DNA from 3 places in the Rummeliibacillus sp. GQ308 genome. Region 1 is predicted to be linked to each of the others. Evidence: predicted binding sites of a transcription regulator. Region 1 holds the regulator's gene; each other region holds the start of a gene.

Region 1 (7,978 bases):
GAATAAAGAGATTAGAAAGACTATGCCTTTGCTGCCAATTAGCATTGTGATGCAACTAACTGATTTAACCGCTCGTCAAATTCGCTATTACGAAGAACATGAGCTCATTGTTCCAGCAAGAACTGAAGGGAATCGCCGGATGTTTTCATTAAATGATGTTGATGATTTATTAGAGATTAAGGATTTATTAGAACAAGGTATCAATATGGCTGGAATTAAAAAAGTATTTGAAATGAAAAATGAACCGCTTGTTACCAAGCAATTGAAGAAAGAAATTACTGATGAAGATTTAAGAAGGATTTTACGAGAAGAAATGCGTCAAGCGCAAAGTATGCAAAAAACCTCTATCCGACATGGAGATTTATCTCGTTTCTTTTCATAACACCTAAAAAATTCTACATATAGGGAGAGATTTCATTGGGAAAGTTTACAAAAGATGATATTCGTAGATTGGTAGTAGAAAAAGAAGTGAATTTTATCCGTTTACAATTCACAGATGTATTAGGATCTATTAAGAACGTAGAAATACCTGTAAGTCAGCTAGAAAAAGCGTTGGATAATAAAATGATGTTCGATGGCTCGTCTATTGAAGGTTTTGTGCGTATTGAAGAATCTGATATGTACTTATATCCTGATTTAGATACATTTATTGTATTCCCATGGACAATCGGCAAAGGTACAGTATGCCGCTTTATTTGTGATGTATACAGTGCAGATGGTACACCGTTTGCAGGAGACCCAAGAAATAACTTGCGTCGCATATTAAACCGTATGAAAGAAATGGGCTTTACCAGCTTTAATTTAGGACCTGAGCCTGAGTTTTTCTTATTTAAATTAGATGAAAAGGGCGAACCAACACTTGAACTAAATGACCATGGTGGTTACTTTGATTTAGCACCAACAGACTTAGGTGAAAATTGCCGTCGTGATATTGTGCTTGAGTTGGAAGAAATGGGATTTGAAATTGAAGCATCTCACCACGAAGTAGCACCGGGCCAACATGAAATTGATTTTAAATATGCAGATGCGATTACAGCATGCGATAACATCCAAACATTTAAATTGGTTGTAAAAACAATTGCTCGCAAACACGGTTTACACGCAACGTTTATGCCTAAACCATTGTTTGGTGTGGCGGGTTCTGGGATGCATTGTAATGTATCTTTATTTAAAGGGTCAGAAAATGCTTTCTTTAATCCGAATGGCGACCTGCAATTGAGCGATACAGCATATCAATTTATGGCTGGGGTATTAAAACATGTCAAAGGCTTTACAGCTGTGACAAATCCAACTGTGAACTCTTATAAACGATTAGTGCCAGGTTATGAAGCTCCATGTTATATTGCTTGGTCAGCACAGAATCGATCTCCTCTTATCCGTATTCCGGCTTCTCGCGGTCTATCTACTCGGATTGAAGTACGTTCAGTTGATCCAGCAGCAAATCCTTATTTAGCGATGGCTGTCATTCTAGAAGCGGGATTAAATGGTATTGAGCAACAGTTGACACCGCCACCTGCAGTTGATCGAAATATTTATGTGATGAATGCTGAAGAAAGACTAGAAGAAGGCATTGGTAATTTGCCGGCAAACCTAGATGACGCATTGCACGCACTTGCAGAGGATCAAGTCATTCAAGGTGCTTTAGGAAAGCATATTTATGCTAATTTCCGTGAAGCAAAAGAAATAGAATTTGATTTCTTCAGAACACAGGTCCACCAATGGGAACGTGACCAATACATGAAGACTTACTAAAATAAAAAGCGCTGGGATTCAAAGTCCCAGCGCTTTTTTTGTATTAATAGGTGTTTATTATGCATACAGTATTTATAAAATTTGGAAATAATATAAATAGCAAAAGGTATAAAGAAAAGTAAATTTATAAAAGGAAGGAAAAACATTGAAAGAGAAGAAAGTATAGTTCATTATACAATTAATAGAGAAGGACAAATCACGCATCAAATGTGATACCGGGTACAACAAGCTATTGGTTAAATACCTAAGGGTAGATTATTCTATCGAAAAGGAGATGAATGATTAATATGACAGATTATCAGAATGAAGAATTTATTTTAGATATGCCAGAGAACTCGTTAAATTTAAATATTCCGTATGCTTTCTTTATAGATCATGCCTCTTTAAATTGGAATGAATTATATTTTGGATTAAAAAGTCAATATGTTTCTCTAAATTATGCTATTGAAAAAGCAGTATCAGAGGTATCAATTAATGATAATACTTCAAATACGCTATTTGAGCTTGCTTCACTTTTTAAAAATGAAGAAGACTTAGCTGAAAAGTATATTAATGATTTAATACAAGAGAAAATAATTGATTTAATGTTATTGGAAAATAAACAATTCATGATTGACTGTAAAAACAAATATCTTTATATTGCTTTATTGTGGTTGTATCAAAACCCCAAAAAATATAATCATCCGAAACGATACGACTCAGAATTAAAAGAAATAGACTACAGTACCAAAGTTTACGATGTTATTTGGGATTTTAAAATACCTTCAATACCAGCACGTGATTTTCGATATTTCTCGATGACTTTTGAAGTAACAGAGAAAAATCAAGAACTATTTTTAAATAGATGAAATCAATTTTTAGAAGAACAAAAACAGATAGTCGAATAATATTTAAGAAAAAATGCGAATTACCAAAATAATACTAACAATAAACTCAATTTTAAGTCGTAGGATCCTAATATCTTTTACATGTTGAGGTCTATTTCTATTTAGTCACAGACAATTAAAAAACTAAATATCATAACACACTATCGGGATTAGCAAGTCACCCATTTCAATCTTTAATAGATAAAGACGATCTCTATATTCTTAGTATGCTTAGAGAAAATCTCTTTTAATGAGGTATTAGCGATTTTAACATTAAGCAAAAATTCATTTGTATCATTAAAACTATCAGAAATATCCTTACTCTTGGTATCAGAACCTGGAAATACTTCTAAAAGTATATATCCTTGAGAGCTATTTGCTATATAGTATTTTGTTTTATGATAGTAGAATTCAACTTCTCTTCCAGTTGCCAAGTAATGTTGCAGAACTTCCAAGTCAATATAAGAACCGTCATCATTTTCTGAAGTTTTAAAAGTATCCATCTTTCAAACCCACCTCTGTCACTTTTTAATATTAGTCTTGCTTACTTCACCCAGATAACCTTAATCCTAAACAATAATAGTAGCCTTATCACGTTCATATTTAAGCGCTTCGGAAAGCAAAAATGTTGTGTTTTTGCTTCACTCAATTGTCGAGAGATATTTTTGCGCAATAGAAGATGTGTTAAACCATCTGACTGTTAAATCTAAAAATTTATAACCCTGTATTTACCTATATTATACACTGTAATATATTTACTTATATTGAATAATGGAAGTTTTTAAGTTTTATTACAATTATGTATGGCGCTAGAATGAAAAATCAGGAAGAGTAGAGTTTATTACTGGTGAATACTTTGTACAGCATATTATGAGAATAATCGTATGATATGTGACTATGTTTTGAATGTGCAAGGAGGTAGTGGATTGTATTAAGAGAGGAGAAAAAATAGAAAATGATTGAATTACGAAAAATAACTGGAGATAACATAGAGAAAGTAATAGCACTTGAAGTTGAAGAAAACCAAAAAGACTTTATAGAAACTACTAACCTAAGAAGCTTTGCAGATGCTCATATGTTGAATGCAGAAGGGATATTTGCTGCACCCTATGCCATTTATGCCGGTGAAGTGGTGGTTGGATTTTTGATGTATATTTATGATACGTTGGATCACGAATCGTTTGAAAAAGAAGATTTTTACGGCAAGAAGAGCTATTTTATTTGGCATATTATGATTGGAAAGAGTTACCAAGGGAAAGGCTATGGCAAACTTGCATTTGAAAAAGTGTTGAAGGAAATAGTAACGTGGCCATTTGGTGAAGCAGAATATATAGCTCTCTTTTATCAAACAAGTAATATCAAAGCTAAAACATTATACGCTTCATTTAAATTTGAAGATACAGGTATTATTCAGGGTAAGTCCATGTTGGCGATTAAAAAGCTAGTTGAGAAATAAAAGAAACATGCAATGTTTTCATACTGCAAAATAGCACTTTAAGTAGGCGCAAAATAAAACTAATTTAACACCCGCGCTATCTGTTTTGTGTTTATAAAAAAACAATCAGTCTACAGGTAATGTAATAGACTCGATTGTTTTTTTAAGTATCAGTATATGTTTCGATAAAGACCAACAACTTTACCAAGAACAGCAACGTTTTCAACAATTATTGGCTCCATAGAGGAATTCTCTGGTTGTAAACGGAAGTGTCCCTTTTCTTTATAAAAACGTTTTACTGTTGCTTCGTTCTCCTCCGTCATAGCTACTACGATATCTCCATTATTGGCAGTTGCCTGTTGTTTGACAATCACATAGTCTCCATCGAGAATTCCTGCCTCTATCATAGATTCACCCATGATTTCGAGCATAAAAATATGGTCATCTGATCCACCGTAAGTGTCAGGAATAGGGAAGTACTCTTCAATATTTTCGATAGCGGTGATAGGTAACCCGGCAGTTACTTTCCCAACTAAAGGAACATGCATAACACCCTGTTTGGTAACATTTCCTTGATCTAAGATTTCAATAGCGCGCGGTTTTGTCGGGTCTCTGCGAATCAGCCCTTTGCTTTCCAATCTATTCAAATGGCCGTGGACAGTTGAACTGGAAGCTAAACCTACAGCTTCGCCTATTTCTCGTACAGAAGGCGGATATCCTTTAGTGCGTACTTCTTCTTTTATAAATTCCAATATATCATCTTGTCTTTTTGATACCTTTTTCAATTTGCTCACCCTCTTATCAGCAATTTTCTTTAATTGTTAAATGAAGTATAACATGTCTATTAAACGGATGCAAACATAGGTTCGAAATATATTTGACAAAAACGCATGTTCGTATTATATTGAATTATATAAACTACGAACAAACATTCGATGAAGGGGAGATCCTTATGAACTGGATTAAAAAAAATCGAAATACCACCTATTTATTTGCATTCATATTCGCCATTATGGTTATTCTTATGGTCATCAATCGGGATACAACTAGCTACACAAACATAGAAGTCCAAGAAGGAGATACTTTATGGTCGCTATCTGGACTTTATAAAGGGGATTTATCCAAAAGTGAGTGGGTTTCTTTAGTGAAAGATAAAAACAATATTATTGACGGACGCATTATAGCTGGTCATACTTTATCTATTCCTGCGTACAAAAAAACTAGCACAAATAAAAGAGGAATAGAGTTGGCGAGTGAAAATGAATAGAGGGAAAGAAGCAGTATTATATTGCCGTGTGAGTACAGAAAAAGAATCCCAAGATTCTTCGCTAGAACGGCAAGAAAGTGAACTAAAAGAGTTTGCCAAAACAAAAGGCTATAATGTTATGAGTGTATTTAAAGATCGACATAGCGGCTATGACGTAGAACGCGAGGGACTCATGGATTTGCTGGATTATATTAAAGAACAACATATTACAGCATTGTTTGTGCAGGATGAAACGCGATTAGGACGAGGGAATGGTCGCATGGCCGTATTACATCTACTTAATAAAATGGAAGTGACTATTTTTACGCTTAATAATGCAGGCAATATCCAGCTGAATGAAATGGATACAATGTTGCTTGAAATATTGGCACTAGTAGAGGAATATCAAAGGAAATTACATAATGCCAAAATACGTCGTGGGATGAAAAGGGCTGTACAAAACGGCTATAGGCCTGAAAATAACTTAAAGGATCGGGGCAATCCAGAAGGTAGAGAAAGAATTGATGCTCCGATTGAACAGATTATTCAATTGAGAAATAAAGGGCTAACATTTGAAGAAATCACTTCTACTCTAAATGGATTGGGCTTCCAACTTAGCAAAGCAACAGTACATAGACGCTATAAAGAATTCGAAGAGCACAATAATTAATTGTAAACTGTCGAAAAGTTTACTTTCGAATACTGGTTGGCTTGATATGCAAATAATGCTTAACGCTTGCACTTAAAACATATTTTACATACTCTTTAAGATATGAAGAATATGAAAGGGTGTATATAAATGTTGCCAAAAGAAAAGATTGACCGTATTAATTTCCTGTCTAGAAAATCAAAAGCAGAAGGACTAAGTGTCGAGGAAGCAAAAGAACAAACAGCACTTCGAAAAGAATATCTGGATACATTCCGTAATTCCATGAGAGACACCATTGAGCATGTCCGAGTATTTGATCCAAATGGCGATGAAGTAACACCGGAAAAGGTAAAGGAAATTCAAAAACGAAATAATCCTTTAAATTAATAAGGTAAAGTAAATGTCGAAAAAATATTGTTTTCTGACATAATGTTGACTAAACTGTAATAGAATAATACTTTGCTTTCAGAAAGGATGTCTATTCATGACGCTACAAGCAGATCAGCTTGCAATTAATACAATTCGAACTTTGTCGATTGATGCAATCGAAAAAGCAAATTCTGGTCATCCAGGTTTACCAATGGGTGCAGCACCAATGGCTTACACGCTATGGACAAAACAAATGCAACATAATCCAAAAAATCCAAAATGGTTTAACCGTGACAGATTTGTATTGTCAGCAGGACATGGTTCAATGTTATTATACAGCCTACTTCATTTAGGTGGTTATGACTTACCGATGGATGAAATTAAAAACTTCCGTCAATGGAATTCATTAACTCCTGGTCATCCTGAATTTGGGCACACTGCTGGAGTAGAAGCGACAACTGGTCCACTGGGGCAAGGGATTGCTATGGCTGTTGGTATGGCGATGGCTGAAGCACATTTAGCAGGAGTATACAACACACCAGAACATTCTATTGTAGATCATTATACATTCGCGCTTTGCGGAGATGGAGATTTAATGGAAGGTGTATCTGCAGAAGCAGCTTCACTTGCTGGCCATTTGCAATTAGATAAACTAATTGTCTTATACGATAGTAATGATATTTCATTAGATGGTGATTTGAATAAATCATTCTCAGATAATACAGCTGAACGTTTTAAAGCATATGGCTGGAATTATATCTTGGTTGACGATGGCAATGATATTGAAGCTATTAATTCAGCAATCGAAAAAGCAAAAACTCATAAAGGACAACCTACATTAATTGAGATTAAAACAGTTATTGGCTTTGGTTCTCCTAACAAATCAGGTAAATCATCATCTCACGGTGCACCGCTTGGCGTTGATGAAGTTCTACTAACAAAACAAGCTTATCAATGGGAAAATGAAGATTTCTTCGTTCCTGAGGAAGTATACGAAACATTTAAAGAAGCAGCGAAAATTCAAGGGGAAGAAGCTGAATCTGTATGGAACGAACAATTCCAAGCATACAAACAAGCATACCCAGAACTTTCTGCACAGCTAGAAAAAGCAATTAATGGAGAGCTGCCTGAAGACTTTGACGCAGAAATCAAAGCTTTCGAGCCAGGCAAATCGGTAGCTACACGTTCATCCTCAGGTGATGTGATTAATGCGTTAGCTAAGAAATTGCCTTCTTTCTTTGGAGGAAGTGCTGACTTAGCTGGCTCTAATAAAACTACTATTAAGGATGCAGGAGATTTCTCTGCAACTGAACGAGCTGGACGTAATATTTGGTTCGGTGTTCGTGAGTTTGCAATGGGTGCTGCATTAAATGGTATGGCTTTGCATGGCGGTCTTCACGTGTTTGGTGGAACATTCTTTGTCTTCTCTGACTATGTGCGCCCTGCCGTACGTTTATCTGCACTTATGGGACTTCCTGTGACATATGTGTTTACACATGATTCTATTGCTGTTGGTGAAGACGGTCCAACACATGAGCCAATTGAACATTTAGCAGCATTGCGTGCGATGCCGAACCTCTCTGTTATCCGTCCTGCTGATGCTAACGAATCTGCCGCTGCATGGAAGCTTGCAGTATCATCTAAAAATAAACCTACTGCTT
Region 2 (7,978 bases), 850 kb from region 1:
ACATAAGATACAAAAAACAAATGCCGTCCGTTTGTTGGATGGTCAAAAAATCCCTTATACGTTGACGGAATATGAAGTGGAAGACGGGAAGATTGACGGCGTAGCAGTAGCGCATAAGATCGGGCAGGCAGAAGAGAGTGTATATAAAACGCTTATCGCAACAAGCGGCAAAGGCAATCTCTATGTTTTTGTCATCCCTGTAGCTTCTGAGCTGAATCTAAAGAAGGCAGCAAAAGCGGTTGGCGAAAAGAAAATAGAAATGCTACCTGTGAAAGAGCTTTTGCCGAATACAGGCTATATCAGAGGGGGCTGTTCGCCGATTGGTATGAAAAAGCAGTATCCTACATGGATTGATGATGCAGCAGAAAAACTAGATGAAATATTTGTTTCAGCTGGAAAGATTGGTATGCAAATTTGCTTGTCGCCGGAAAGTCTAGCAAAAGCGGCACATGCAAAATTCACATCTCTAGTTTAAAATAGAAGTAATGAATGAAGAAAGGCATGTTCATGCATGGCTTTCTTTTTCTAATGGTGAAAGAAGGGATGAAGTGAAGAAAGTAAATACGTGGCGTTTGCTGTTCTTTTTCGCTGGCTTGATGGTTATTGGGCTGGGGATTGCACTGACAGTAAAAGGCCAGCGTTTTGGCGTCGGTTCATGGGATGTGCTGCATATTGGCCTGTATCAACAGTTTGGTTTATCAATTGGTACATGGTCGGAAATAATCGGCATTCTCATTGTGACACTATCCTCGATTGGTATTAGGCGATGGCCGCATATTGGCACATTCCTTAATATGATTGTGGTCGGACTCTTCCTTGATTTCTTCAACTGGCTTTTGCCAGATCCGCATCACTTCGCTTTTCAATTAATGGATTTTATTCTCGGTACCATTCTCATCGCTATCGGTTGTGGCCTGTATATACCGGCCCATTTTGGGGCAGGGCCACGAGATACCGTGATGCTGTTGCTTGTTGAAAAACTCGACTGGAGCATTACTTCGGCACGTACCTTCATGGAATTCACTGTAGCGGTCGTCGGCTACTTCCTTGGTGGACCTGTTGGCATTGGTACCGTTGTAATGGTCTTCGCACTAGGGCCCATCATCCAGGTAGCACTTCGGTATAGCGAGAAGGCTTTGAAAAAATGTATGAAAATAGATGACGGTAAAAATAAGCAAGTAGAAAAAGAAATCATAGAGCAGTAGTGACTGGCATAGAAATGCAAAACTAAAAATAGATATGCTACAATACGTTATAGATATGCAGGAAAGGGATGAGGACTTTGTCACACGTACTTAATACATTCTTAAACGAAAATTTACAACAGCTTCGCGACCAAGGATTATACAACGAAATCGATGCCGTTGAAGGCGCGAATGGTCCAGTAATCCAAGTTAAAGGAAAAGAATTAGTTAACTTGTCTTCCAATAACTATCTTGGATTAGCGACAAATCCTGAATTAAAAGAAGTTGCCAAAAAGGCAATTGATAAATACGGCGTAGGTGCAGGCGCTGTGCGTACAATTAACGGTACGCTTGATTTGCATGTGAAGTTAGAAGAAAAATTGGCTGAGTTTAAAGGAACAGAAGCGGCTATTTCCTATCAATCAGGCTTTAATTGTAATATGGCTGCTATTTCAGCTGTTATGGACAAAAATGATGCCATTCTTTCAGACCAACTAAACCATGCGTCTATTATTGATGGCTGCCGCCTATCAAAAGCGAAAATTATTGCATTCAACCATTCTGATATGGAAGATCTTCGCCAAAAAGCGAAAGAAGCGAAAGAATCAGGCCTATATAATAAAATTATGGTCATCACAGATGGCGTTTTCTCAATGGACGGCGATGTGGCAAAATTGCCTGAAATCGTAGAAATCGCAAAAGAATTTGATCTGATTACATATGTGGATGATGCACATGGCTCAGGTGTAATGGGCAAAGGGAAAGGGACAGTTAAACATTTCGGACTTCAAAATGAGATTGATTTCCAAATCGGTACATTATCTAAAGCAATCGGTGTTGTCGGCGGTTATGTAGCTGGTAAGAAGAACCTAATCGACTGGTTAAAAGTCCGTTCACGTCCATTCTTATTCTCTACAGCATTACCACCAGGTGACGTAGCTGCTATCACACGTGCAGTTCAAATGCTGATGGACTCTACAGAGCTTCATGACAAGCTTTGGGAAAATGGCGATTACTTAAAAGCCGGCCTGAAAAAATTAGGCTTTAATATCGGTCATTCAGAAACACCAATTACGCCATGCATTATCGGCGATGAAAAATTAACACAAACATTCTCAGCTCGTCTTCTTGAAGAAGGCGTCTATGCGAAATCGATTGTGTTCCCAACCGTTCCAAAAGGCACTGGCCGTGTACGCAATATGCCAACAGCTGCCCACACAAAAGAAATGCTTGATAAAGCGCTAGCGATTTACGAAAAAGTCGGTAAAGAGCTTGGTGTTATTTCTTAATATCCTAAAATCTCGCCATTTTGGCGGGATTTTTTTATGTTAAAGGGCTCTTCTTAAATCTCGTTTTTATATACTTTTTGGTTCAGAAAAGATAGAATAATATGTATATTTTTCAGAATTGAAAGTTTATTATGGGAGCGAAAAGTTCAAATGGAGGTGTACAAACATGAAGATAGGATGCATTCAGTTAAATATAGCATTTGGTGATGTGGAAAAGAACTTTAAAAGAGCTGAACAGCTCATTGGCGAAAGTACTAGTAAAGGAGCCGAGCTTGTTGTCTTGCCGGAAATGTGGAATACAGGTTATGCGCTGAAAAAGTTAAATGAATTAGCGGATGATCATGGGGAAAGAACTAAGAAATTCTTGCAGGACTTAGCTGCAGAACTTCGCATCGATATTGTCGGTGGCTCTGTAGCAACAAAGAGAGATAATCATTTCTACAATACGATGTATGTTGTCGATAAAGAGGGCAAACTAGTAGGAGAATATGATAAAGTCCATCTTTTCAGCCTCATGGATGAACATTTGCATTTATCCGCAGGAAGCGAAAAGAACAACTTTGCTCTAGGCAACTTGCAGGCGGCGGGCGTTATTTGCTATGATATCCGTTTTCCAGAATGGCTGCGCCTTCATACATTAAATGGAACAAAAGCGTTGTTCGTTGTAGCCCAATGGCCGACGCCAAGAATCGATCATTGGAAATTGTTACTCCAAGCAAGAGCCATTGAAAATCAATGCTTTGTTATAGCTGTTAACCGTATTAGCAATAAGAAAGAAAATTTCAATGGACAGTCCATGATTATTGGGCCTTGGGGTGAAGTATTGTGGACGGGGAACGAGGATGAAGAGCTTGCTGTTATTGACGTGGACTTCTCTAATGTCGATGAAGTGCGAGATCAAATCCCTGTCTATGATGACCGGCGGCCTGATTTATACAAGGATATTCTATTGTGATTAAAGCGAGAGAAGCTATTTCTCTCGCTTTTTTACTTATTGTTAAAACCTGCCTCTTTGGATATAAACGTATATCCATCCTTTCAGTGAATATAATATATCCACAAACCCTTTCTACATTCCTCTCTCGTTATTTTTATCTAGAAAATAAAACGTTACATTTTGGTAAATGCTCTTTATGACTTGTCATCTCACTTGTCTCATTTTAGAATTAGAACAAATGTTCTTTATTGAATGGAGGGAGTTCGCTGTGCTGTATGAAAATATGCCAAATAAATCGATTATGTGTATAGATATGCGATGTTTTTATGCGAGCTGCATGGCGACACTCGCTGGTTTGAATGTGCTGAATGAAGCGGTTGCCGTTGTTGGTAATTTGGAGCAGCAAAGCAGCATCGTGCTTTCTGCATCTCCCATTGCGAAAAAACGTTTCCAAATAAAAACGGGCACTCGGTTATTTGAAATTCCGAAGCACCCCGATATCCATGTATTTGAAGCAAAGATGGAGTACTTTGTGCGTATGTCTGTTGAAATCACTAAGTTATTTACGAGCTATGTACCGAGCGAAGTGATTCATGTTTACAGTATTGATGAAAGCTTTATTGATTTAACAGGCACGGAGAAGCTATGGGGGGATCCAGAACAAACAGCGCGTGCCATTCAGGATGAGCTTTACAAGCAATTTGAGATTCCAAGTACTGTCGGTATGGGACCTAACATGCTTCTAGCAAAGCTTGCACTCGATTTAGAAGCGAAAAAAACAGGTTTTGCAAAGTGGGACTTTGAGGACGTTGAGAAAAAGCTATGGCCTGTTATGCCGCTGTCTGAAATGTGGGGAATTGGACGCCGCACCGAACGAACGCTAAACCACATGGGTATTTTTTCAGTGGGCGATTTAGCAAATGCCGATTTATCTGCACTCGAAGAGAAGTTCGGCATTATGGGCAACCAGCTTTACCACCATGCATGGGGGATTGATTTATCTACCGTAGGAGAAGCACCAATTGTCGAAGGCCAAATCAGTTTCGGCAAAAGCCAGATATTAAAACGCGATTACCATACGAAAAAGGAAATCTTCATCGTGCTGCTTGAAATGTGCGAGGATGTAGCAAGGCGGGCAAGGGAAGCTTATAAAGTGGGCCGCACCATTACATTGGGCATATCGTATAGCCGCGATGCTTTTGGCGGAGGCTTCCAACGCGCAAAAACGATTGATGAAGCGACCAATGATACAATGGCGATTTATCGTGTATGCCTGCAGCTTTTTGAAGAGCATTACAACGAACGTCCTGTGCGACAAATCAGCATTAGCATATCAAAATTAGAATCAGAACAGTCACTGCAGCTTAGCCTCTTTGATACAAAACGCTGGAAACGCCGCAAGCTCGGCGCCGCGATGGATCACCTTCGTGCACATTACGGTTCGACAGCTATACTTCGCGCCGTTTCGTATACAGAGGCAGGTACTGCGATTGGACGCGACGGATTGCTTGGAGGGCACAAGCGCTAAAGTCTAAGGGGATTTTACAGCTTATTAATGCGAGACGGGATAAAAGGAGATGTGTGTTAGTGCTACGCGACCGAGGGAATATCAAGTGGACGGCTATGATGCTGCCAGAACACGTCCAACGTTTGAAAAACTGGCAAAGTGAATTAAAGCAAATCAAAAAACCTGCATATGACGAATGGACACTGCAGGCGTTAGAAGAGGAAGTACTACAAGCATACTACAGCAAAAAAGAAGTAATCGTAGAAGTATGGCATGATAAAACGAGCCGTAGCTTTACAGGCATCATTGCCGACCTTAACAGTGAAAAGAAAAAACTGTTAATACAAGATCAACATGCATTCTCTAAAAATCATTGGGTGGATGTGGACTGTATTATTCATTTGGAGATATTGGCGTGAGTGCCCCGAATCGAACCCGAGTGACCCAAATGTAGTACTGAGTGACTCAAATAACCAGTCGAGTGAGCTGAATTCAAGAGTGAGCGACCTAAAATGGAATGAGTGACCCGAATGGATCTCTGAGTGACTTAAATAACCAGTCGAGTGACCCGAATCTAGCCGTGAGTGACCCAAATCAATTATTCTTTTTTTCCATGTGTGAAAAGCTGTAATACAGCAAATACTTTTGCACGCCTCTTGCTTTTTTTATAGCTAGCGAAGAATGCTGGCCAAATTCCTCCTGATTAGCTTCTTTATAAGAAATCAAACTTTCAATCGACGGCACCATCCACTTTTCAGTTAACTGCGGCATCATTTCACGTGCGCTCTCAATATTTCCAAGCAAGACTTCGCTGTGGGCAATCATATAGCTTTGATAAGGCTCTTTCTGAATTTGTTTTGCTTCAGTCAGCGCTTGATCGTAATGTTCTTCTAGTAGGGCAAGCAAGCATGCGTAATTATGTTTGATATAAGGCTGTTGGTGGGTGGAAATTATTCGTTGAAGCGCGTCTTTTTGTTCTGCTAAAGATTCATGGGCGATTGCGTATGGATAGGCAAACAATGCTTTTTGCTTATTTCTTTTAAGGAAGCGGTCGATTTTTTTAAGATTGTTTGTCCACCATAGTGCATTGAAGTGGGGATAAAGTGTAAACATAAATACATATAAGATAAGCAAAATAACGATTAGCCATGTAGGGATATCCATTAAAAGCAGAAAAGAGCATGCTAGGATGGCAAATAAATAAATGAGCGTTAATTTTACTAATTCCATTCGTTCACTCCTTTTTTCGTTTAGTATAAATGAAAATTCAGAAAAAGTCCCAGGCGAAATCAGTAGATGAGCACTGGTTGTGCTTTCTAGAAATACAGTATATAATAAATCCGGAAAAACACTTTAAATAATAGGTATTAAGGGATTTATTTGTACACTGTGAGAGTACAAATGTTTTCAGGAAGAGAAAATGTACTGTCAGTAAAAACAATTGTATGTAATAGAGGGAGGATTATACAATGAAAAAAATAATGATAACAGGCGCGTCTGGCCAAATCGGTTCAGAATTAGTGGCGAAGCTAAGAAAAGAATATGGTACCGAAAATGTACTAGCTACAGATATAAAAGAGAGTGCCAACCAAGCAGGACCATTTGAAAAATTAGACGTAACTGATGCAAAGCGCATGCATGAATTAGCGAAGAATTTTGAAGCAGATACAATCATGCATATGGCAGCGTTGTTGTCAGCAACAGCTGAAGAAAGACCATTGTTCGCTTGGAATTTAAACATGGGCGGCCTTGTGAATGCTCTTGAAGTAGCACGCGAATTAAATATGCAATTCTTTACACCAAGTTCTATCGGCGCGTTTGGCCCATCAACACCGAAAAATAATACGCCTCAAGACACATTACAACGTCCGACTACTATGTACGGCGTAAATAAAGTAGCGGGTGAACTTCTTTGCGATTATTATTTCACACGTTTCGGCTTAGATACGCGCGGCGTTCGTTTCCCTGGATTGATCTCCAATGTGACTCCTCCAGGCGGCGGTACAACAGACTATGCGGTGGATATTTATTATAAAGCTGTACAAGAAGGAAAATATACTTCTTATATCGCACAAGGTTCATATATGGACATGATGTATATGCCTGATGCATTGCAAGCAATCGTTGACTTAATGGAAGCAAATCCAGAAAAACTCATTCACCGTAATGCATTCAATGTAACAGCGATGAGCTTTGAACCAGAAGAAATTGCAGCTTCCATCCGCAAAGTAATGCCAGAATTTACAATGGATTATAAAGTGGACCCTGTACGCCAAGCAATTGCAGACAGCTGGCCGAATTCGATTGATCCAACAGCGGCAAAAGAAGAATGGGGCTTTAAAGCAAAATTTGATTTAGACGCAATGACAATCGATATGTTAAATGTATTAAAAGAAAAATTAAAATAGACTAGGCAAGGAGCAGCATTTTAAAATGCTAATCCTATATGAAAAAGAGGCTCGAAAAAGTGGCAAATCACTTTTCAGGCCTCTTTTTACTTATTCAGATTTTAATTCTTAAAGAAATATATTTATTAATAAATTAAAACCAATAAGGTAAATGGATATATTTATGATAAAGTATATCTTGAAACAAATACTATAAAGCTATTACAGGAGAGTCCTAACATGAAAAGGAAAATGAATTACATAATATTACTTTTAACGACCGTCTTTATAGTTGGTTGTACTGAAGGTGCATCCATTAAAGATAAAGAAACAAATTCACAAGAAGTAAACACAGTTGATACAAATAAAAATAGTGAAAAAGATGAAACTATCACTTCGGTTATTGGTGAAACAGTAGCAAAGAAAACACCAACTAAACCAAATAAAAAACTGTTCTCAGGATATAAACTTATTAAAGTTGATGGTGGTGATCTTTCCGGGTATCGAAAATCAAACGTCGTCGTTGACATTGGTTTTGGAAATCGTGAATATTGGGGATTTACGAATGAGCATGGGCAACTGGTTCGTGTTATTGCCGACAAAATTGTTCTACAAGATGACCGTACCGAACCAGTAACATCGTCTGGTAGATACTACCCTGACGAAGCAAAAGT
Region 3 (7,978 bases), 380 kb from region 1:
CTGAGATGAAGACAGGGGAAGGTAAAACGTTGACTTCCACTTTACCTGTTTACTTAAATGCCCTTACTCATAAAGGCGTGCATGTTGTTACAGTCAACGAGTACTTAGCAAGCCGTGATGCTGAAACAATGCGTCCATTATATGAATTTTTAGGTTTAACAGTTGGATTGAACTTGAATAACATGTCAAAAGATGAAAAAAGAGAAGCTTATGCTTGTGATATCACATATAGCACAAACAACGAACTTGGCTTCGACTACTTGCGCGACAACATGGTGCTTTATAAAGAAGAACGTGTTCAACGCCCGCTGCATTATGCAGTAATCGATGAAGTGGACTCCATCTTAGTCGATGAAGCCCGTACACCTTTAATCATTTCTGGTCAAGCGAATAAATCAGCTGCCTTATACAAACAATCAAACGCGTTTGTACGCACATTGAAAAAAGATGAAGACTACAATTATGATGTAGAAACTAAAGGCGTTACAATGACAGAACAAGGGATTGAAAAAGCAGAGAGAGCTTTCAATATTGATAACTTGTTTGATTTAACGCATGTTGGTCTAAACCATGCCATTAACCAATCGTTAAAAGCGCATGTTAGTATGCACTTGGATGTTGATTATGTGGTACAAGACGGTGAAATATTAATCGTTGACTCATTTACAGGACGTATTATGCAAGGCCGCCGTTATTCAGAAGGATTACACCAAGCCATCGAAGCAAAAGAAGGCGTGGAAATTCAAAACGAGTCTATGACCATGGCGACTATTACGTTCCAAAACTATTTCCGTATGTATGAAAAGTTATCTGGTATGACAGGTACAGCTAAAACGGAAGAAGAGGAATTCCGCAATATTTATAATATGAATGTTGTTGTGATTCCGACTAACAAACCAATTGCACGTGATGACCGTCCGGATTTAATTTATGCATCTATGCAAGGTAAATTTGAAGCGGTGGCAAATGAAATTGCAGACCGTCATCAAAAAGGGCAGCCAGTACTTGTTGGTACAGTTGCTATCGAAACATCAGAATTAATCTCGCATTTATTAGCAAAACGCAGCATTCCGCACAATGTCTTGAATGCGAAAAACCATGAGCGCGAAGCAGAGATTGTTGCAGAAGCAGGTCAAAAAGGCGCTGTAACTATTGCAACAAACATGGCTGGTCGTGGTACAGATATTAAACTTGGTGAAGGCGTACTTGATTTAGGCGGATTAGCCGTTATTGGTACAGAACGTCATGAATCACGCCGTATCGATAATCAGCTGCGAGGCCGTGCTGGACGTCAAGGTGACCCTGGTATCACACAATTCTATCTTTCTTTGGAAGATGAATTGATGAAACGTTTCGGCTCAGAAAGCATGAAAAATATGATGACAAGATTAGGGATGGACGATACACAGCCAATCCAATCGAAAATGGTATCCAAAGCCGTTGAATCTGCTCAAAAACGTGTAGAAGGTAATAACTTCGATGCGCGTAAACGCTTATTGCAATATGATGATGTCTTGCGTCAACAACGTGAAATCATCTATAAAGAGCGTTATGAGGTTTTGGAAACAGAGAATATGCGTGGCTTAGTTGAATCAATGGTAGACGAAGTACTAGTTAGCGCAGTTCATTCATATACAACTGAAGAAAATCCAACTGAATGGAATCTAACAGGACTAGCAAGTTTTGTAGGTGCTAATTTGCTACCAGAAGGCGTTGCTACTGTCGATTCATTCAAAGGGAAAACACAAGAAGAAATCATTGAATTCCTTCGCACTGAAGTGAAAAAAGAATATGACCGAAAAGAAGAAGAACTTACGCCAGACCGCATGCGCGAGTTTGAGAAAGTTATCTTGCTTCGTGCAATTGACTCTAAATGGATTGACCACATCGATGCAATGGACCAATTGCGCCAAGGTATTCATTTACGTGCGTATGCTCAAACAGATCCGCTTCGTGAATATCAATCAGAAGGCTTTGCGATGTTCGAAGCAATGGTAGAAGCAATCCGTTCTGACGTTGCTCAATATGCAATGAAAGCAGAAATCCGCAGTAATCTTGAACGTGAAGAAGTAGCGAAGGGTGAAGCGGTAAATCCGAAAACCGATGAAAAGACTTCTAAACGCAAGCCAGTCCGTAAACAGCAAGAAGTAGGTCGTAATGATTTATGCCCATGCGGTAGCGGTAAGAAATATAAAAACTGCCACGGTGCTGTATAAAGAGTAAAAATAGTGGGATTCTTTATCTCCCGCTGATGAGCTCTTACTGCCCGTAATGTGGGTTAAAATGAATGATGTAATTGGCAAAAGGAGCTGTTCAAAATTTGAACAACTCCTTTATGTCTTTTCATAGGTATAGTTGTAGAAAATTCTCCCTTCTATAAGTATACTTACAGTGAATAACATCCAGCCTTAGTTGTTGAAAATTGGCCAAGATGCGTGATAAATTATTGAATATTTAATGTAATTGGAGGAACAAATTATGATGGAATTATCAGATGTTCGGAACGACCTTGATGGGACGTCCACAAAATTAGAAGACTTTAGGGGGTCTCTTTGACTTAGAAAACAAAGAGGCGCGGATTCAAGAATTGGATGAAATGATGCTTGAGCCATCTTTCTGGGATGATCAAAACAATGCGCAAAAAATTATCAGTGAATCCAGAGGTTTAAAAGAAATCGTCAACGAATTTCACGAATTAGTTGAAACGCAAGAAAACCTTGAAATGACACTGGATTTATTGAAAGAGGAACCAGATGAAGAATTGCAGCAAGAACTTTTTAACGAGATGGATGAGTTTAAAAAACGCACCGAGGATTTCGAACTGCAATTGCTTTTAAGCGATCCTTACGATCAAAACAATGCCATTGTGGAACTTCACCCAGGTGCAGGCGGTACCGAGTCCCAAGATTGGGGGTCTATGCTTTTGCGTATGTATACGCGCTGGGCAGAAAAACATGATTTCAAAGTAGAAACATTAGACTACTTGCCAGGCGATGAAGCAGGGTTGAAGTCTGTTACACTCGCAATTCGTGGACATAATGCATACGGTTACCTGAAAGCCGAAAAAGGCGTTCATCGCCTTGTACGTATTTCACCATTCGATTCCGCGGGACGTCGACATACTTCCTTTGTGTCTGCAGATGTTATGCCGGAGTTTACTGATGAGATTGCTGTTGAAATTCGTTCAGAAGATTTAAAAGTAGATACGTATCGTGCATCAGGCGCAGGAGGACAGCATATCAATAAAACAGAATCCGCTGTCCGTATTACTCACTTGCCAACAGGTGTTGTGGTAGCATGCCAGGCTGAACGCTCACAAATTAAAAACCGTGAGAAAGCGATGAATATGCTGCAGGCGAAATTGTATCAGCTAAAAGTAGAAGAGCAGCAAGCTCAGCTAGATGATATCCGCGGTGAACAGAAGGAAATCGGCTGGAGTAGCCAAATCCGTTCATATGTATTCCATCCGTATTCAATGGTGAAAGACCATCGCACCAACACAGAAACCGGTAATGTCCAAGCGGTGATGGATGGCGATATTGACCAGTTTATTAATGCATATTTGCGCTCACAATTATAAAAACTGTAAGTTATGAATAAATAATACGCCCGAGCGGATAGACTTTTGCAAGGTCTCATCTGAACGGGCGTATTTTTTGCTAGTAGCGGTGTTGTCTCTTTCTATTTTGGGTATTGAGACAAAATATACCAAACGTTTGTTCTTAAATTTACTTGCTAAATGAGCAACTCGAATATAAAATAAAATAAGAACGTTTGTTTTCTATGGAGGTTGTTGGCGATGTTGAATTTATCGAATGAAGCAATTCATAGGTTAGAGCAGGCCATTTACTTGCCAATGGTGCTGCAAATTCTAAAGCGTGATAGCAAGGAATTTGAGCAAGGGCATTTTAAATTAAAACAACCCTATATAAGGCTGCTTGAACAGACAACCAAGCGAGTCCACAAAGAACTGGCTGAGACGAAACGTTATTTGGCTATGCATCAGCTGCAAGTATTCCGCGGGGAGCGAGATGATCTATTCTCCGAATACATTTTTATCAATAAAAGAGCCCAAGATTGCCGCCGATACTCGAATATTCGGCTGCGCAATCATGTGGAAGAACTGTTAACTCACTATTTATCTAAGTCATAAGAAACAAGCCGCGCTCTATAATTGAACGATTGTCCATTTTTTGATGTCTATTAATCACCTCGTCCATATGACGGAAATAAAGGATGGAAGCATAATATTGCTGCCTTGAAAGTGTTGTAAAACTTAATTGTTCCTCTATATAAACTCCTTTTTTGAAATATAAGCCCATTTCTTGTTTATTCATCATAGTATGTCCTCTAAAATTTTGCCACAAAATCCATGCGTTATGCTTTTTCTTAGGTGATGCAGTCGGAAAGAAAATATATGGCTGTAAAAGAGCCGTTAAGATGATAGGTAGTTTAATAATTGTGTCTGATTTGGCATGTTCGTTTACTTTGCTAAATACGTAATTTGAATATTCCAGTGATACGTCCAATGAAGTGCCGAGTGAAGTACAAATATAATTAATCAATCGGGTCACGGTACACGAGACGATGTATTGACGATTGAGCTCAATAACAAGTGAATAATTTCGTTTGTCTACCAAAATAGGCTTAAGCATGCAAATATCCGGTGTGAGATAAAATTCATGAATTTTTATAATTTCCATTTTTATTCCTCCTAGTATGTTGGTGGATTCAAAGACTAAATTTACGGGTATATAATGATCTCAACTACACTATTTCTATAGATAGATGAGAAAGTAAAAAAGATTGCATATTCATGTTGTTTTTCCTATACTAACAAAAAGTATTTCAGGAAATAAAACAGAGAAAAGTGCCATATCATTGGTCGTTCTTCTCTTTTTGTTGGTAGAATGAATACTTTGCTTGGGCCATATGAGGGTAAAATTAAACTATTTTTGTTTTACTTTCTCAGTAAAAGCCCCCAAAGTAGAAAACTGTGACTGTTATCATTCAATTTAAAAATTAAAAACCGTTCAGATGGAGCGGTTTTTTTATTTAAACAATAAAACGTACGTTCGCTTATTTCTGGATACTTGTGCGTAGCTATGTTAAAATATGTCTAAGAGTTTTAAGGAACGGGGAGGAACCAAATGAGTAAAGATTTTGAATTACATTCCGCATATCAACCGAGTGGCGACCAGCCTGCAGCGATTAAAGAACTGGTTGAAGGCGTTAGACAAAATAAACAGCATCAAACACTTCTTGGCGCAACAGGAACGGGGAAAACTTTTACGATTTCAAACGTTATCAAAGAGGTGAAAAAGCCGACGCTGATCATTGCGCATAATAAAACGCTCGCAGGTCAACTTTACAGTGAGTTTAAGGAGTTTTTTCCAAATAATGCTGTCGAGTATTTCGTCAGCTATTATGATTATTACCAACCGGAAGCGTATGTGCCACAAACCGATACCTACATTGAAAAGGACGCCAGCATCAATGATGAAATCGATAAACTGCGGCACTCTGCCACTTCCTCATTGTTTGAACGAGATGATGTAATTATTATTGCATCCGTTTCTTGTATCTATGGCTTGGGGAACCCGGAAGAGTATCGTGAAATGGTTGTGTCCATTCGTACAGGGATGGAAATTGAACGCAACCAGCTGCTCCGCAAACTGGTAGATATCCAGTATGAACGAAATGATATAAATTTCACGCGTGGTACCTTTAGAGTGCGCGGAGATGTAGTCGAAATTTTCCCTGCATCTCGAGATGAACACTGTATCCGTATTGAATTTTTCGGGGATGAAGTTGACCGCATTAGAGAAGTAGATGCGTTGACAGGCGAAGTACTTGGAGATAGAGAACATATTGCTATTTTCCCAGCATCCCACTTCGTTACGCGTGAGGAGAAATTATTAAAAGCAATAGATAATATTGAAGTAGAACTGAAAGATCAATTAAAACATATGCGAGAAGAAGACAAGCTGCTTGAAGCACAGCGATTAGAGCAACGAACGAATTACGACTTGGAAATGATGCGCGAAATGGGCTTCTGCTCTGGCATAGAAAACTATTCAAGGCATCTTACATTGCGCCCGGCTGGTGTTACACCTTATACATTGCTTGATTACTTCCCGGAAGACTTTCTGCTTGTTATTGATGAAAGTCATGTTACATTGCCGCAAATCCGTGGTATGTATAATGGAGACCAAGCACGCAAAAACGTACTAGTAGAACACGGATTCCGCTTGCCGTCCGCACTTGATAACAGGCCGCTGAAATTTGAAGAATTTGAGAAACATATTCATAACGCAATTTATGTTTCGGCAACGCCTGGTCCTTATGAATTGGAACATACACCTGAGATGGCTGAACAAATTATTCGCCCGACTGGCTTGCTTGATCCAGAAATCGATGTACGCCCAATCGAAGGCCAAATCGATGACCTAATGGATGAAATTCAAAATAGAATTCAACGGAATGAACGTGTACTCATTACGACGCTTACGAAAAAAATGTCGGAGGATTTAACCGATTATTTAAAAGAGATGGGCATCAAGGTACAGTATTTGCACTCTGAAATAAAAACGTTAGAGCGTATTGAGATTATTCGCGAGCTGCGTGTAGGAACATATGATGTACTAGTCGGTATTAACTTGCTTCGTGAAGGACTAGACATTCCGGAAGTTTCGCTTGTCGCTATTTTAGATGCGGATAAAGAAGGTTTCCTTCGTTCAGAACGTTCTTTAATCCAAACAATCGGTCGTGCTGCTCGAAATGCCAATGGGCATGTCATTATGTATGCTGATCGCATTACAGATTCAATGGCAAAAGCACTCGAGGAAACGGAACGCCGTCGTACAATTCAAATGGAATATAATGAAAAACACAATATTACACCTAAAACTATACAAAAAGAAATTCGGGATGTGATTCGCGCAACACAAGCTGCGGAGGAACCTGAATCATATTTGACAAAGGCAACCCAAGGCAAAAAGCTTACGAAGGCGGAAAAAATCACATTGCTTGAATCATTAGAGACAGAAATGAAGGATGCTGCAAAAGCGCTTGATTTTGAGCGGGCAGCAGAATTAAGAGACACTATTTTGGAATTGAAGTCGGAAGGATGACCAATTTGAAAAATCAAGAGATTGTAGTACAAGGTGCCAGAGCAAATAATTTAAAAAATATAGATGTGACCATTCCAAGAGACCAATTAGTCGTGATTACTGGTTTGTCGGGTTCAGGGAAATCCTCTCTCGCTTTTGATACGATTTATGCGGAAGGTCAAAGGCGTTATGTTGAGTCGCTGTCATCTTATGCACGGCAATTTTTAGGTCAGATGGACAAGCCGGATGTAGATGCGATAGAAGGCTTATCGCCTGCCATATCAATCGATCAAAAAACAACAAGCCGAAATCCACGTTCAACAGTCGGAACGGTAACGGAGATTTATGATTACCTGCGATTGCTTTTTGCTCGTGTCGGAAAACCAATCTGTCCAAAGCATGGTATTGAAATTACTTCTCAAACCATTGAACAAATGGTGGATCGCATTAAGCAGTATCCTGAGCGTACCAAGCTTCAACTGCTTGCACCCATGATCCAAGGGAGAAAGGGCACACATGTAAAACTTTTAGAGGATCTAAAAAAACAGGGGTTTGTTCGTGCACGAATAGATGGTGAACTCCGCGATTTAGACGATAATATTGAATTAGACAAGAATAAAAAACATACGATTGAAGTGGTCATAGACCGTATCGTTTTAAAAGAAGGCGTCGAGGCACGTATAAGCGATTCATTAGAAACAGCGTTAAGGCTTGCAGAAGGCCGTGTAGTAGTCGATGTGATGGAACATGAAGAACTGTTATTCAGCGAACATCACGCTTGTCCTATTTGTGGCTTTTCAATCGGCGAATTAGAACCGAAAATGTTCTCCTTCAACAGCCCGTTTGGTGCATGTGCAAGATGTGAC

What was found. The regulator LexA, encoded in region 1, represses DNA repair genes until DNA is damaged. The targets are predictions, from matches to a motif close to CGAACATATGTTCG.
Region 2: a site for LexA is predicted at 3,642-3,655, ahead of AC6CHJ_RS00530 (Y-family DNA polymerase). Genes of this name have one in related genera too.
Region 3: a site for LexA is predicted at 5,065-5,078, ahead of uvrB (excinuclease ABC subunit UvrB). Genes of this name have one in related genera too.

The regions. Positions count from the first base shown of each region.
Region 1 is NZ_JCAXDQ010000001.1:940,781-948,758, forward strand. Features, by position in the region: gene AC6CHJ_RS04450 (MerR family transcriptional regulator) at 1-382, shown strand, start outside; gene glnA (type I glutamate--ammonia ligase) at 418-1,752, shown strand; gene AC6CHJ_RS04460 (DUF2247 family protein) at 2,040-2,600, shown strand; gene AC6CHJ_RS04465 (hypothetical protein) at 2,813-3,121, opposite strand; gene AC6CHJ_RS04470 (GNAT family N-acetyltransferase) at 3,574-4,074, shown strand; gene lexA (transcriptional repressor LexA) at 4,224-4,838, opposite strand; gene yneA (cell division suppressor protein YneA) at 5,006-5,320, shown strand; gene AC6CHJ_RS04485 (YneB family resolvase-like protein) at 5,313-5,969, shown strand; gene AC6CHJ_RS04490 (DUF896 domain-containing protein) at 6,099-6,335, shown strand; gene tkt (transketolase) at 6,433-7,978, shown strand, end outside.
Region 2 is NZ_JCAXDQ010000001.1:93,027-101,004, forward strand. Features, by position in the region: gene ybaK (Cys-tRNA(Pro) deacylase) at 1-475, shown strand, start outside; gene AC6CHJ_RS00515 (YczE/YyaS/YitT family protein) at 486-1,205, shown strand; gene AC6CHJ_RS00520 (glycine C-acetyltransferase) at 1,274-2,473, shown strand; gene AC6CHJ_RS00525 (carbon-nitrogen family hydrolase) at 2,640-3,428, shown strand; gene AC6CHJ_RS00530 (Y-family DNA polymerase) at 3,682-4,938, shown strand; gene AC6CHJ_RS00535 (YolD-like family protein) at 4,998-5,336, shown strand; gene AC6CHJ_RS00540 (hypothetical protein) at 5,512-6,147, opposite strand; gene AC6CHJ_RS00545 (L-threonine 3-dehydrogenase) at 6,387-7,325, shown strand; gene AC6CHJ_RS00550 (DNA/RNA non-specific endonuclease) at 7,545-7,978, shown strand, end outside.
Region 3 is NZ_JCAXDQ010000001.1:565,164-573,141, forward strand. Features, by position in the region: gene secA (preprotein translocase subunit SecA) at 1-2,216, shown strand, start outside; one part of gene prfB (peptide chain release factor 2) at 2,482-2,553, shown strand; one part of gene prfB (peptide chain release factor 2) at 2,555-3,580, shown strand; gene AC6CHJ_RS02670 (YhjD family protein) at 3,800-4,153, shown strand; gene AC6CHJ_RS02675 (competence protein ComK) at 4,143-4,703, opposite strand; gene uvrB (excinuclease ABC subunit UvrB) at 5,151-7,133, shown strand; gene uvrA (excinuclease ABC subunit UvrA) at 7,139-7,978, shown strand, end outside.